3 regions of the Paenibacillus sp. Marseille-Q9583 genome follow, and region 1 is predicted to be linked to each of the others. Evidence: predicted binding sites of a transcription regulator. Region 1 holds the regulator's gene; each other region holds the start of a gene.
The links. The regulator Rex, encoded in region 1, represses fermentation and respiration genes when NADH is low (regulators of the CRP and FNR family bind a similar motif). The targets are predictions, from matches to a motif close to TTGTGAAATATTTCACAA.
Positions count from the first base shown of each region.

Region 2: the regulator Rex is predicted to act here: its motif matches at 3,722-3,739, upstream of ACWNM1_RS21020 (polymer-forming cytoskeletal protein).
Region 3: the regulator Rex is predicted to act here: its motif matches at 1,694-1,711, upstream of ACWNM1_RS03835 (flavocytochrome c).

Region 1 covers NZ_CDRJTB010000018.1:332-5,493, reverse strand. Annotated here, with positions in the region: gene dinG (ATP-dependent DNA helicase DinG) at 1-2,614, shown strand, start outside; gene ACWNM1_RS10840 (redox-sensing transcriptional repressor Rex) at 2,746-3,399, shown strand; gene ACWNM1_RS10835 (amidohydrolase) at 3,386-4,687, shown strand; gene ACWNM1_RS10830 (cell wall elongation regulator TseB-like domain-containing protein) at 4,857-5,162, shown strand, end outside.
Region 2 covers NZ_CDRJTB010000051.1:38,941-44,102, reverse strand. Annotated here, with positions in the region: gene ACWNM1_RS21040 (GNAT family N-acetyltransferase) at 1-481, shown strand, start outside; gene ACWNM1_RS21035 (hypothetical protein) at 478-1,230, shown strand; gene ACWNM1_RS21030 (MFS transporter) at 1,254-2,519, opposite strand; gene ACWNM1_RS21025 (LacI family DNA-binding transcriptional regulator) at 2,569-3,480, opposite strand; gene ACWNM1_RS21020 (polymer-forming cytoskeletal protein) at 3,798-4,349, shown strand; gene ACWNM1_RS21015 (hypothetical protein) at 4,488-4,733, shown strand; gene ACWNM1_RS21010 (histidine phosphatase family protein) at 4,798-5,162, opposite strand, start outside.
Region 3 covers NZ_CDRJTB010000004.1:133,377-138,538, forward strand. Annotated here, with positions in the region: gene nhaC (Na+/H+ antiporter NhaC) at 1-1,074, shown strand, start outside; gene ACWNM1_RS03830 (RidA family protein) at 1,089-1,478, shown strand; gene ACWNM1_RS03835 (flavocytochrome c) at 1,727-3,277, shown strand; gene ACWNM1_RS03840 (ABC transporter ATP-binding protein) at 3,357-4,211, opposite strand; gene ACWNM1_RS03845 (ABC transporter permease) at 4,228-4,989, opposite strand; gene ACWNM1_RS03850 (thiamine-binding protein) at 4,986-5,162, opposite strand, start outside.

The sequences.
Region 1 (5,162 bases):
GCTTGTAGGGCATAATGTCGCATTCGACTTCCATTTTTTGCAAAATGCTTTAGACCGGTGTGGGTATTTACCATTTCAAGGGCGGATTTTAGATACGATTGATTTTCTGAAAATCTGCTTTCCTTCCCTCACATCCTATCAACTAGGATCAGTTAGTGCACATTTTGGAGTGACGCATGATCGTCCGCATCAGGCAGACAGTGATGCACTCGCAACTGCTCTTGTATTGCTGAAATGTCTAGAGGAGCTCTACGATTTGCCTCTGCTGACGATTCAGAGACTCTGTGAGCTGTTTACGGAAGAGGATAGTGATCTGGGTTGGTATTTTGATGGTCTGCTGCGTGAACGGGAAGCGGAGACGCTTCAGCCCGAAGGTGATCTGACCTTCTATCGTCAATTAGCGCTTGCTGTAGGAGACTGGAACGAATTAGCTCCACCTCGAGACGAGCATGCTGAGAATCCACTACACAATTTATCTTTTACAGATTATATGGATGAAGTAACGAAACGACTTAAAGAAACTTTGCCACAGTATGAAAGCCGGGAAGCTCAGGATATTATGATCAATGAGGTGATGACGGCACTTGCCGAAGACAAGCATCTATTGATCGAAGCGGGGACAGGAACCGGTAAATCCCTTGGTTATTTATTGCCTGCCATTTACCAAAGCGTACGCACTAATGAAAAAGTCATGGTCAGCACTCATACTATTAATCTGCAGGATCAATTGCGTGAGCGTGATATTCCATTGTTAACACAGGTAGTTCCTTTTCCATTTAAAGCTGCAATTTTTAAGGGCAGAGGGCATTATTTGTGTCTTCGTAAGTTCGAACATAAAATTAATAAAAAAGACTTTATAAGTCCGAGGGAAGATGCGCTTACTGCGGCTCAGATGATCGTTTGGCTGACACAAAGTGAATCAGGAGATGACGAAGAGCTCAATCTAAGTGGACGTGGCGGAGATTTTTGGGAGACGGTGGCAAGCGATACCGATTCTTGTCTGGGTCGCTCGTGTCCTTGGTTCCGTAAGTGTTATTATCATCGGGCTAAGCATGAAGCTGGTATTGCAGACGTGGTCATTACGAACCACTCTAAGCTTTTCGCAGATGTTAAGGCTGGGCATCAACTACTTCCGGCTTATGAACATCTTGTAATAGATGAGGCCCATCATCTGGAGGACGTCGCTGGCAAGCATTTAGGCATGCATATGAAGCATTTCACGGTGGCACATACACTATCGCGTCTTTATAAGGATAGTCGAAATGGCCAGCTTCCTACACTTCGCCAAATGCTTCAGTCATCAGGCAGTGAGGAAGCTTCTGAATGGAGCGGAGTGATCGATAGAATCTATCCGGACCTGCTTACCGTAAAAGAAACCTGGGATCTGCTTAGTGATAAACTATTCAGCCTCTTGCCGGAACGTAGCGATGCAGCGGCGGGAGAAGCTGGCCAGTTAGTTATGCGGCTACTTCCTACCCGTAAACCGAAAGAATGGGATGAATTGGTTGCTTTAGAGAATACTATGAATCTGACATTAAGCGAAATTATCCGTAAAGGTGATAAAATGCTTAATGAGATGCGAGATCAAGAAGGTCAATCCTCCTCAGATAGTCTAGTTACCGATATTAGCGGCTTATTTAAGGATTTAGCTTCTATACGTGAGCAAGTACGGTTTTTTATGGGATTAAATGATGAGAATGTAGTATATTGGCTGGAGGCGAATGGAAATTATCGCAGTAAATCGCTACAGCTGTATGCCGTTCCTGTTGATGTTAGTACTCAGCTTAAGGAGCTGTTTTTCGACAAGAAGAAAAGTATCGTACTGACTTCGGCGACACTCTCTGTCGATAAATCTTTCCAGTTTATGATTGATAATCTCGGACTTAATGAAGCTGCGGAAGAGGGGCGTCTGATGACATCACTCCTGCCTTCTCCCTTTAAATATCGGGAGCAGGCGCTGTTAGTTATTCCGCGGGATTTCCCTAGTGTGAAGGGTAGTGTAGGCGATGCCCGATTTGTCGATACACTCGTACAGTCACTAGCAGAAGCAGCTATTACAACACGTGGGCGGATGCTTGTCCTGTTTACTTCTTACAAGATGCTACGCCAGGTTTATGATCCTCTGAAAGAGGCTCTAGCCTCACAAGAGATCACGGTGTTAGGTCAAGGCGTGGAGGGGGGCAGCCGTAGCAAGCTGATCCGCCGTTTTCAGGACAGTGCAGCTTCTGTACTGTTAGGAACAAGCAGCTTTTGGGAGGGTGTAGATATTCCAGGTGAAGCATTAACATGCTTGGCCATCGTGAGGCTCCCATTTCAACCGCCAAACCACCCCCTAGCGGAAGCGAAGTCTGAGTTATTACAAGCCCAGAAAAAGAATCCGTTCATGAAGTTGTCTGTTCCTCAGGCGGTTATTCGCTTCAAGCAAGGATTTGGGAGGCTGGTACGGACAGCGCAAGATCGGGGTATTGTTATTGTGTATGACACAAGGGTGATCGAATCTCACTATGGGAAGTATTTCCTCTATTCGTTGCCTGGCCCGAAAATGGAGCATATGCTTACGGATCAAATGGTTCCTCGTATAGCGGAGTGGTTGGAAGACGGAGGCGTTTCTTGAAAAAAACGTCATCGATCTTATTAATCACTCTACAAGGAAGGGCGGTATAAGAATACCGCTCTTCCTTGAGACGAGGTGCAGATATTTCGATAGGAATTGAACAGAATATCACTTAAATTAGGAGGTAAATTATGAAATCGGATAAAATATCAGAAGCCGTTGTTCGCAGACTTCCTGTGTACTTGCGTTTCTTGAATGATCTCCAGAAACGTGAAATATTAACCGTTTCCTCACAAGAACTAGGACAAAAACTTGATTTGAATCCTGCTCAAATTCGTAAAGATTTAGCTTATTTTGGAGACTTTGGTAGAAAAGGTATCGGGTATGACGTAACTTATCTTATTGAAAAAATCCGTCATATTCTGAAGCTGGATCAACAATTGAATGTGGCTTTAGTAGGAGCCGGTAACCTTGGACATGCATTATCGAATTACAATGCTTATCTGAAAGATACTATGAAGATTACCGCTATATTTGACTCCTATGCACCTAAGGTAGGGCGGAAAATCAACTCTCTTACCGTTCAACCGATGGAGGAGCTTGGTCAGACGGTTCGTGAGCAAGGTATTCGAATTGGGATAATTACTGTGCCTGATTCAGAAGCGCAGAATGTAGCAGATATTCTCATTGAGTCTGGTATTGAGGCGATTTTGAATTTTGCACCAGTGATTCTAAAAACACCATCGAATATCCGGGTTCATGCTGCCGATTTTACAACGGATTTGCAAAGCCTTGCTTATTATTTGAAAGACGGAAAGGAAGAAACCGGAAATGAAGAGCAGTAAAACGATAATTAAGGGCGGGCGTTTTCTTATTCCGGGAACGGATGAGCCGGTTCTGAATGGATATATGACTATTGAAGATGATTTGATCACTTACATAGGAAAAAAAGAGCCTTTAATGGAAGATGATGTGCAAGTTGTTGATGGCAGTCGTCTGCTGTTTATGCCAGGTCTGGTAAATACACATGGCCATGCCGCAATGTCATTGCTTCGTGGTTATGGAGATGATTTAGCACTTCAGGTGTGGCTTCAAGAGAAGATGTGGCCGATGGAAGCGAAGTTCACTGGAGAAGATGTATACTGGGGAACCTCCTTGTCGGTACTGGAAATGCTAAAAGGTGGTACTACAACCTTCTTGGATATGTACGATCATATGGACCGAGTAGCAGAGGTAGTCGAATTATCAGGCATCCGTTCCGTACTGATGAGAGGCGTAATTGGCTTATGTCCAGAGGAAGTACAAAATCACAAGCTTGCGGAAGCGATTTCTTTTGCACGAAATTGGCATGGTAAGGCTGATGGTAGAATTACGACGATGATCTCGCCACACGCCCCATATACTTGCCCACCGGACTTCTTTGTTAAGTTTGTACAAGCGGCACATGATTTGGATTTACCGATGCATACCCATATGTCCGAGACCAAACGCGAAGTGGAGCAGAATGTGGTGGATTACGGACTTCGGCCTGTAGCGCATTTAGAGAAGCTTGGAATGTTCACACGTCCGTCTATTGTTGCACATGGCGTTCATTTGAATGATGAAGAGATCGAGATACTGGCTCGTCATGATGTAGGCGTGTCTCATAACCCAGGAAGTAATCTGAAACTGGCTAGTGGAGTGGCTCGGGTTACGGATCTTCTAAAGGCTGGTGTGAAGGTGTCACTGGGTACAGATGGTGCGGCAAGCAATAATAACCTGGATATGTTTGAAGAGATGCGTCTTGCAGCCCTCATTCATAAAGGTGTAAGTGGTGATCCGACGGCTGTCCCAGCTCCGGAAGCGCTGCGTATAGCTACAGAGTATGGCGCAAAGTCTATCTTTTTAAATGATGTGGGTAGACTCGCTGTTGGCATGAAAGCGGACTTTATCGCGATTGATATAGACCAGCCGCATTTGCTACCACACACAGATCTGTTGTCTCATGCTGTATACTCTGCCAGCGCCAAGGATGTTGAGCATGTATGGGTGAATGGTAAACAGGTTGTAAAACATGGACAATGTGTAACGCTAGATGAGGAAGCAATCCGTCGTAAGGCGCAAGAATCATTTGATGGACTGCTTAAACGGTAGTCTAAGATCATAACGAATAACTGAAAGGCTGTGACTTTCTGCGATTGCAAAGTTACAGCCTTTTGTGGTTCTGATCATTAGATCATTGAATTGGATATGAAACTTTGGATAAACACACAGGTGTGTTATATAATCAAAAAAGATATATTACTAGAAAGGGAGCTGTACCTTGAAGAAAAGGAAAAAATGGATCCTCCTGGGGTCAGTTCTGATTCTGCTCCTTCTGTTCGGACTTATCCAGTTCTATGCTTATATTATGAAAGATCAATGGAACGAGCGAGATATCGCTAAGGATGTCGCTAAAACCAGTGCTGGTCTGACAGAGGTAACCAAAGCGCAGAAATCCGTGTGGGATGAAAATGCGGTGTACTGGGTCATAACAGGGAAGAATGAAGCCGGGACCGAGTTGATGGTTTGGGTACGTTTTACTGTAGACGGGAAGTTTGCTGAAGGAACCGACGCAGTATATGCTGAA
Region 2 (5,162 bases), on a different contig from region 1:
AGTAAACGCTACTATGGAGGATATAAGAGGATGGCTGGAGCTGGCGGCAGAGGTAGAGTCCCTTTTTGGGCCGATGGTAGATGATCCGAATTTCACTCTAGCGTTAGAAAAAAATATCAGTCGACAAAGCGCTTTTTGTGTACGAGAAAACGATGGTTCGCCAGGTTCAAGATTACTTGGAGCTGTGTTATTCTCTTCATCCAATGCCCCTAATTACAAGATTGGTTGGTTATCTGTTTCAGCCATAGAGAGAAATAAAGGAGTTGCGACAGCCCTTCTTAACTATATTATCGAAAGTATCGAAACCCCAGCAGAGATATTCGTTACTACATTTGGGGAGGATCATCCAGAGGGTCAACCTGCTAGAAGATTTTATCAGAAGTTTGGTTTCTTTCCTATGCAGGATGGGGTTCCAAATGGCCCCGAAGGTGGCTCAAGACAAAATTTCAAGCTGACGATCGCTCACAAGGATTCATTATGAAAAAAATAATTTATTTATCGGTGATTTCATTTTTCTTGCTAGCGATTTCTTTCAGCCCATTGTTCAACTATATCCGTGAGTATATGATTTCAGATCAAATCAATCAGCGTTATGAGATCAACCATGCTGAAAAAGGATATAACACGTTAAACGTTCGAGAACTAACGGTTGATGATAAGCATATTAAGATCCAAGAAGAAAATACAGGCAGGAAAGCAGAATTGACCCTTTGGGATGAAGAGGAGAGTGTCCCGCCTGGAGATATTGTGAAAGTTCAGTTTTTATTAAATGGTCAAAAAATCTCAACTCCTGATGAAATATGGTTGTCTAATCGGGAACGAGGAAGCAGATATTTCTCATGGATAGATATCCTTTCTGTTACGGATCGAAAGACTGGTGAGAAAGAAATTAATATAGTCCAAAGACTTACAGATGATAGTCAGCCGATGGAAAAGAGAAAATGGAAAATAATCACGATCTCACATGACGGCAGTATAGAAGAAAAGGTGCTGAGTTATGCTCAAAGAAGTGACAATCATCTAGGGGTGAAGCTTATCGAGTTCTCGGGTACATCACTTATGGGTATGGGCTTCTATTCGGATATTACTAAAAGTTATCCAAGTTTATTTTTCCCTCTAATTTATCCGTTTTTGACGGGCGTCGTAGGAATCTTCTTATTGATCATTATAGTTGTTCAATTACTGATTGAACTTCATCATAGGCGCGTTATTAGGAAAAATGGACGATAACGGTCATAAGATATGTTCTAAAATTACTTATAATTACGAATCACCTTTAACTTGGTCAAGGTTAATAAAGCAAATAGTAGTAACAGGACTCCGATGGAACCCATGACAGGGGCTGGACTGAAGTGATCAGACAGGAATGAAACAGCTGTAAGACCAAGTGAGGGTGCAACACTCATAATGGAGCCAAGTACACCGAAGACTCTACCTTGTATATCCTCCGAAACTTCCAGTCTGAGGATTGTATTTATCAGCAATGTACAGAATGAGAACATAAAGCCGATTAGAAGAATGATGGGAATGGCTAAGGCAGCAGTAGTGACGAACGATAACAGGAGGTACAGGGGACCCAGACACAGCAGTCCAGTCATGATAAAGAAGCCGCGATTCTTTAATTTGGAGCCGAGAAACAAGATCATGCTGGAACCAATCATATAACCTAGAGGAATACAGGCTTCCATGAGTCCAAACTGAAAGGGACTAGAATTCCATACTTTGACGGCCATAACTTGCGTTAGCATCAGTGAAGGCATAAAGAACAATGTGAGCGTAGGGAGCATTATGATTATTGCTCTGGCGAAGGGGTATCTCCATATATAACGAACGCCATCCACAAGATCCTGTGTGAATTTTCTTTCTTCTTTAGATCCGGTATTCACTCGGTTTGGGAGTGGAAGGGAGCGGACAGCAAGAACTAGTAGAAAGGAAACGAAAAATGTAGCTCCATCAAATAATATGGCATCTGCCGCTCCAAAACTCGCTACAAAAATACCTCCAGCGGAATACCCAATCGTCCGAAAGACATTCTCTGATAGGTTCAGAATCCCGACTGCTTTTTGCACATGTTCTTTTCCAACTACAGTGGTAATTGAAGCTTGATACGCAGGGGATTGGAATAATGCTGAGACTGTCGTAAGTCCCGTTAATATGGCCACGATAATGAATGATGTAGAAGACATGGAAATGGACAGAGCAAGCGTAACTGCTAGACCGCAGCTTATCAAATCAGTGATTAACATAATGGTTCTGCGATTGATCCTGTCTGCGAGTGTGCCTCCTATCGATCCGAGTAAAGAACTGAGCAATAAATTGATTATCGTAATAAAGGCAATCATTTTAGCGCTTCCGGTCGTCTGAAGTACCCATAAACTTAAAGCAATGCTGTGAAAGGTATTTCCAAACAAAGAAATGGAATAGGAGCTGAGTAGCAGCATAAATCTCCGGTTTCCCCAAAGGGTTGGATAGGATTGTGCAGTGGTGGATGCATGTTTTGCTAAAACAGGATCTGTCATGGGTATCTCTCCTTTTAACTTAAACGTTTAAGTGAATGTCGAAAAAAAATTAATCAACAAAATAATGATTATTCTCTTGTTTGGAGTAGTCAGGACGATGTAATAACTCCTGCATTAGTTCAAAAGCAGTGGCTGATTTATCCCCAGTGAATATGAATTTCTGAACGTCTTCTCCAAGCATTTCTGGGCAATTACAGGTACATAGAACAGAAAGACGTGCGAATACCCCGGATTTTTCAACATAACTTCCGATAAACTCATTAATAACTATAGCTTCTTTGTAGATCCCCTCCGATAAGATTGTATTCAATTCCTCCATATTTTGAACTTTGAATATCGCTTTCTCAGGTAAAGGAAGACTGTCTTGGATAAAGTTAGTGAGTAAGGAATTATTGAAGCTCTCCATAATTAAACAAACCTGTGAAAGATCCTCCGGCATTATCTTTTGTAGAGCTGAACGATAATTGTAAAGAACTTGCTTAAACAGCTTATCTTCAATCATGCTGTCGATCAAAATCAAGGGGATGCCTTCTACAAAATGTTTGGAAATTGAATAGAAGGATTCATCGCGGACATCGATCAGAAAGACGGCTTCGAGCTTTCTTTCGACGATGATATTCAGAGAAGGATGGTCAGCACCAAGAGAATATAACAGCGTATGATATCCGGCATCCGTTAAACGCTGTTCCAAAGCACGGATAAAGGTGAACTGTGCATAGAGTTTCCAAGGGGGCATATAAGCAGAATGATTGACAAGTATCCCTACTAATCCCGTTTTTTTATTGGCAAGCGAACGGGCTGCTAGATTAGGAATGTAATGAAGTTCTTCGGCAAGTGACAGTATTTGATTGCGGGTCTTCTCAGGAATGGTTTGGTTATCGACGCGGTTCAGAACATAGCTTACAGTCGCAACGGAGACATTAGCTTGCAGCGCGATGTCTTTCATTGTAGTCTTTTTCATTTTCACCAGTAAACTTCTCCCTTGCTGAGATATTTATTTCCAAATATTATCATTAACACTTGAATAGAGTCAACGATTGACTTTATACCAAGAAGCAAATGATGCTTGTGTTCATTTTTATAATTTGGGTAAATAGATTTAAGAACCTAAATCAGTCAGCGAGAAGAGGTGTGACTCATGGGAGCGAATCTTAATCGGGAAGAGAGAGAGCTGTGAAACCGCTTTATATACTGACACAAATTTGTGAAATCATTCACTTAATTATTAAGAATTTTAATATATAATTAATTCATAATCAAAATTAGGGGGAATCGAAAATGAGACTATTTAAAATGATTTTAGTGGCTGGGGTTTCGGTAGCAGTATTGGCAGGTTGTGGAGCAAATGAGGATAAAGCAAACAATTCGGCGGCAACTTCAGCTCCGGCTGCTGAGCAGACAGATGCTGTCACTACAGCTTCGATCGTGAATCAAGCAGATGCATTTACTAAGGCTGTTAGCAAAGATGGAAACTGGATTGTTGCGATTCTAAATGATGTAACGATTCCTGATGAGGTTGTTGTAGCTGGAGAATTCCGTAATAAAGGAGCCGCAGATGGCGACATCTACCGTAAGATTGCCCTTTATTCGCAAGATGCTGATCACAAGATCACTGCTACTTATACACTAACCGTACCAAAGTTTACAGTACAAAGTGAGAATTTGAAAGTTGAAGGCGGAACGATTAAAGGCGATGTTTATGTAGAAGCGAAAGGCTTTACTCTGCCTGAAACCGCCACTATTGATGGTAACCTCTACTTCGCGAGCGAAGATCTGAAAACATCAGCTGTTATTGATGGAAAAGTGACTGGAACAACAGAAGTTAAATAATTTCGTAATCAACTTATATAGTAGAAGCCAATCCATAGACTATGGGTTGGCTTTTTTCTTTTTGTGATTATGTGATCTTCAGTTGATTTTCTTAATATTGAACTTATAATATTACTACCACTACTAGGAGGAACACACATGTCTAAGGAGTATTCACGCACATATATCGAAAGTGTAAAGCTTGAAATGTTAAATAGATTGGGACTTAAGCAAGTGTTCTTTAAGGAGCAAATCGGTGACGGCCTGATTTTTGAAGCGGTTGGTTTTGATAAAGGGAGCAAGCATCGTTTTTGTGTTAGACCGAAGACGAAAACAATTGACGAATTTATTTCAGGAAAATGGATGAAGGTCCGCAGCTTTACAATCAAAAGTGTGGAAATTTAAAATTGAAGTCTAAAAAGGGAACCCCATTTAAATCGGAGTTTCCTTTTTTATTTTTGAGAAGGATTCATTGATAATGTGAAGTATCGCCGTACAGATCGATAGTTGTATTGTTGTCAGTTAGGGTTACTTTACACAATGCTGTAGAGAGAATATCCGGTAGTTCCCCTAATTCCTGCAATGATTTATTGAGAAAATGAGCCATAATGACTTTCAGGGTCATCCGATGCGTGACAATAAGTACCTCATGTCCTTCATTATCGTTAATGATACGCTCAATAGTCGGCGTTACTCTTTGTTCAAGCTGACTATAGGTCTCACCTGGGGCTAGAGGAATAAAAAGATCAGGTCTGGTGAAAAAATGGGTGTACTGTAATGGATATTCTTGTTCAATCTGATCTGTGTTCATTCCTTCCCAAATGCCCATGTTAA
Region 3 (5,162 bases), on a different contig from region 1:
ACGATCGGAGTTGCATTTATGGGCGTTGGTGCGGGTATGGATGCGAACCTAGCGGCAGTGGCTGGTGCTGTTGTTGCAGGTGCTTATTTTGGCGATAAATTGTCACCGCTTTCAGACACGACAAATATTGCTGCATTAGCAACAGGTGTCAATCTATATGAACATATTGGACATTTACTATATACCACACTTCCATCCTTTATCGTTGCAAGCGTTGTCTTTATTATCACAGGCCTAAACACAGATGCCGCGGGTGCTGTTATTCCGGAAAAGGTTGGAACGATCATGGGATCATTGGATACCATTTACGACTTTAATCTGCTGCTCTTAGTACCTGTATTAATCATCTTGTATGGTTCGATTACGAAGAAACCGACAATACCGGTCATGCTGATCTCTTCTATGTTCGCTATGGCCAACGCACTTATATTTCAGGGCTTTACGTTGAATGATGTCGTATCATCTGTTGTTAATGGTTTTAATATTTCTATGGTTCACGTAGCTGGATTTGATTCTGCCAACGTTATTGAAGATGTACCCCGTCTCCTAAATCGTGGCGGAATGAACTCCATGATGGGGACACTTCTCATTTGCTTCTGTGCAATCACGTTCGCTGGAACCATATCTCTGACGAAGTCCTTGGAATTGATTGTTAATAAGCTTTTGAAGTTCGTTCATTCCACAGGTTCAATGATCGTAGCAACCATTGTTACAGGTCTTACGATGATCGGAGTTACAAGTAATGGTCAGGTATCCATCTTAATGCCAGGGGAAATGCTGCGTGAAGCATATATCCGTCGGGGCTTGCATCCGAAGAACTTGGGACGTACCATCGAGGATTCAGCGGCGATTACCGAGCCTATTCTGCCTTGGACAGCTGCAGGTGCTTATATGGCGGGAACGCTGGGTGTTGCAACGCTAGATTATTTACCTTGGGCTGTTCTCTGTTGGACAGGAATAATCTTTGCGACGATATGGGGCTTCACGGGATTCGGTATCGCGAAGTTAACACCAGAGCAACAGGCAGAAATGCTAAAGGAATATGACGGTAACACTAATGAACAAGCTGGATAAAGGAGTCTTTTAAAATGACAAATATGCATAAAGAAACTGTAAAAACAACGGATGCACCAGGTGCAATTGGGCCTTACTCTCAAGCTGTAAAGCTTGGGAACGTCTTATATACTTCAGGACAACTCGGACTAGACCCGGTTAATGGGACTTTTCCTGCTACGGTCGAGGAACAGACGGAACGGTCGTTGCTGAATGTCAAAGCCATACTGGAAGCGGCGGGTACAAGCATGGACCAGGTAATAAAGACGACCGTTTTCCTAAAGGATATGAATGATTTTCTTAAGGTGAATGAGATTTATGGAAGATTCTTTGCTCAGCCATACCCTGCTCGCAGCGCTGTTGAAGTAGCACGTCTGCCTAAGGACGGGCTCGTAGAAATTGAAGTTATAGCTTATATACCATAAGTAAGGGCAGACAGTTCGTACGACCCAAACTGGTGTTGTAAACGTTGATTAGAAAATAAGGTAGGAGACCGCCCTGGATAGGGCGGTTTTCTTTGTGTAGTAAGCTGATGAGGATTTTTATGGAAATTTAAATGAAAATATTCATGAAAATGTAACAGTAATCATAACTAATTACAAAAATACCTTCACAAAACATCGACTTTGCGTTATTATAAATGTGAAAACATTCACAAAGGGGCGTTATAAAGATGAAGAAGACAACAAGTACTGCTCTCATTCTCATTCTCTCTGTCATGCTCGTAATCGCAGGCTGCGGTAACAGTAATAGCAACAGCGCAGGTAATAGTAATGGAAACGAGAACAAAAGTAAGGTAAATGAGACGGCCAAAAATGATAAAGCTGAAGCCGTATCAGGCGCATCAGAAGCTAGTTACACACCACTGGATCAATTAAAAGATAATTATGATATCGTTATTGTTGGTGCTGGTGGCGCAGGAATGTCGGCTGCACTGGAAGCTAAGGCCAAAGGCTTGAACCCTGTTATTTTAGAAAAAATGCCGGTTGCAGGTGGGAATACAAGTAAATCCTCCTCAGGAATGAACGCTTCCCAAACGAAATTTCAAAAAGAGCAAAGCATTGAAGATAGCAATGATAAGTTTTATGAAGAGACCTTAAAGGGCGGCCATGACACGAACGATAAAGAGATGCTTCGTTTCTTCGTTGACAATTCCGCAAGTGCAATCGATTGGTTGGATTCGATCGGAATTAAGCTGAACAATATTACGATCACAGGCGGCATGAGCGAAAAACGTACCCATCGTCCAGAAGACGGCTCTGCGGTAGGCCAATACCTTGTCAAAGGATTGGTTAGAAACGTACAAGAAAAAGAAATTCCACTGTTTGTGAACGCGGATGTTAAAGAAATTACTCAAAAAGACGGTAAGGCTAACGGCGTCAAAGTACTCTTTAACCAAGCTGATGAAAAAACCATTACAGCGAAGGCAGTTGTTGTAACAACAGGTGGTTTTGGATCCAACATGGATATGATATCAAAAGTTAGACCTGATCTGGAAGGATACGTAACGACTAACCAAATCGGCAGTACCGGCGACGGCATCAAGATGATTGAGGCACTTGGCGGAACCACCGTTGATATGGATCAAATCCAGGTTCACCCAACAGTTCAACAAGAAAAATCTTATCTGATCGGGGAAGCTGTACGCGGCGAAGGTTCTATCCTCGTGAATAGCGAAGGCACACGGTTCGTAAACGAATTGACTACACGTGATAAAGTTACCGAAGCGATCAATACACTTCCTGAAAAAGCGGCAACGCTTGTCTTTGATTCCGGCGTCAAATCACGTGTGAAAGCAATTGAACAATATGACAAAATGGGCTTCGTGATCCAAGCGGATACCATCGAAGCATTGGCGAAAGAAATCGGTGTGCCAGCCGATAAGCTAAAAGCGACACTTGATACTTGGAACAGCGCGGTAAAGAACAAGAACGATGCTGAATTCGGCAGAACAACAGGAATGGACAACGATTTGTCCGCGGGTCCTTACTACGCTATTAAGATCGCCCCAGGGATTCATTACACCATGGGCGGCGTGAAGATCAATACGAACACAGAAGTATTAAATAAAGACGGCGCTGCTATTCCTGGCCTGTATGCGGCTGGTGAAGTTACAGGTGGATTACACGGTCAAAACCGGATCGGCGGTAACTCTGTAGCAGAAATCATTATTTTCGGCCGTCAAGCAGGGATTAAATCTGCTGAGTTTGTACAAGCACAATAAGATATAAACAGCATATTTTGGTTACAACAAAAGAACCGCTTGGGCTAATAGAAGCCCGAGCGGTTCTTTGTTTTGATCTCTATTTAGAAGGCTGTTTTTCATTCTTAGCTTGTTCTTCTCGCATCCACTGTGACAGCTGGCGTTTGAGTTTAAGGAATTCCGGGGAATCCGTAATCTCATCGCGGCGTGGCCGTGAAAATGGCACGTCAACAGTATGTAGGATGGAGCCGGGACGACCCGAGAATACATAAATACGATTCGAGAGCAGCAACGCTTCTTCGATGTTATGGGTAATGAATAGCACGGAGCGGCGATTCTCCTCCCACAGCTCCAGCAACCAGCGCTGCATTTCACTGCGAGTTAGTGCATCCAGTGCGCTGAAAGGTTCATCGAGCAGCATCAACTCCTGCGGAGCCAGCAATGCTCTGAGAAAAGCAGCACGCTGCTGCATCCCACCAGACAGCATATGCGGATAAGCCTGTTCGAATCCATTCAAGCCAACCTTGGCGAGCCACTGGCGCGCTTCTTCACGAGCTCCATCCTGCAGAGCACCTTTGATTTCTCTGGCTAGCAGTACATTATCTTCAATCGTTCGCCAAGGAAAAAGCGCAGGCTGCTGCGGCATATAACTGATTTCACCACGTTGACCTGTAACGACCTTACCGTTCATGAGGATCGTTCCTGCATCAGGCTTCACTAGTCCGCCGATCATATGGAATAAGGTGCTTTTTCCACAGCCGGAAGGACCGACGATTGAAACGAACTCTTGCTGTTCTACCTTAAGAGAAACGTTGTTCAGCACGTTCGTCTCGCGGCGACGATGGGTGAAGGACTTGGAGATGCCGCTTACTTCAAGAGCAGGTGGTGCAGTATGAGCTTCAGGAGAGCTTATGATTTCAGTTGTTCTTTGCTCTATTTGCGTCGCTTGAGACATCCAGGCATCTTCCTTTCTATGAGTTACGGCGCGGTTTCCAGCGAACTAACCATTTTTCGAGCAAGGCGATAATCGCAAAAAGCACAAGACTAAGGAGCACAATAATAACAATAGCGACAAACATCCGATCCGTACGGTAAGCTGATTTTTGCAGGAGCATATAATAGCCAATCCCTTTATCCGCGCCAATCCACTCAGCGACCACGGCTCCCATAACCGCATAAGTAGCTGATATTTTCACGCCGGAAAATAGTGCCGGGATAGAAGAGGGAAGCTCCAGCTTGGTGAAGATTTGCCACTTGCTTGCGCCCGCCATTTTCATATAATTCATCATGACTTGATCACTTTGAGACAAGCCGCCCATTGCAGCGACAGCAACCGGGAAGAAGCATACCAGTGTAATCAGCACGATTTTGGGCAAAAGGCCGAAGCCAAACCAGATGATAAGCAGTGGTCCGAGTGCGATAGAGGGAACATTTTGACTCAGAATAATGAGTGGATAAAAAGCTCGTCTAGCCCAAGGTAAAAGATGCAAAAGTAGAGCGACGATCAAGCCTACACCTGTACCAATAGGAAAACCGATTAATGTGAGTCGGAGCGTAGCCATCGTATGAGCCCAGAGACCTGAGGCATTACTGGTGGATTCGCGTGCAATATCAGCAGGACTCGGCAGAATCCAGGATTCGATATGGAATAGAGAAACAGATAACTGCCATACGGTTAAAAAGAAGACGACCGCCACAAGGGGCGGCCATATTAGCTTCCAGGTCGATCTCACGGCCGATATTTCTCCGTCAATTTATCCATGCTGATTCCGTTAGGGTTATGAGCGATTTTGATTTGGGAGATCACGCTTGGACTACCTGCTTCGATCAGCGCCTCCTGCATTTGACGCACAACCTCCAGTAGTTCGCTTAGCTCACCCTCCATAGTAGTTTCCAGAGGATTCAC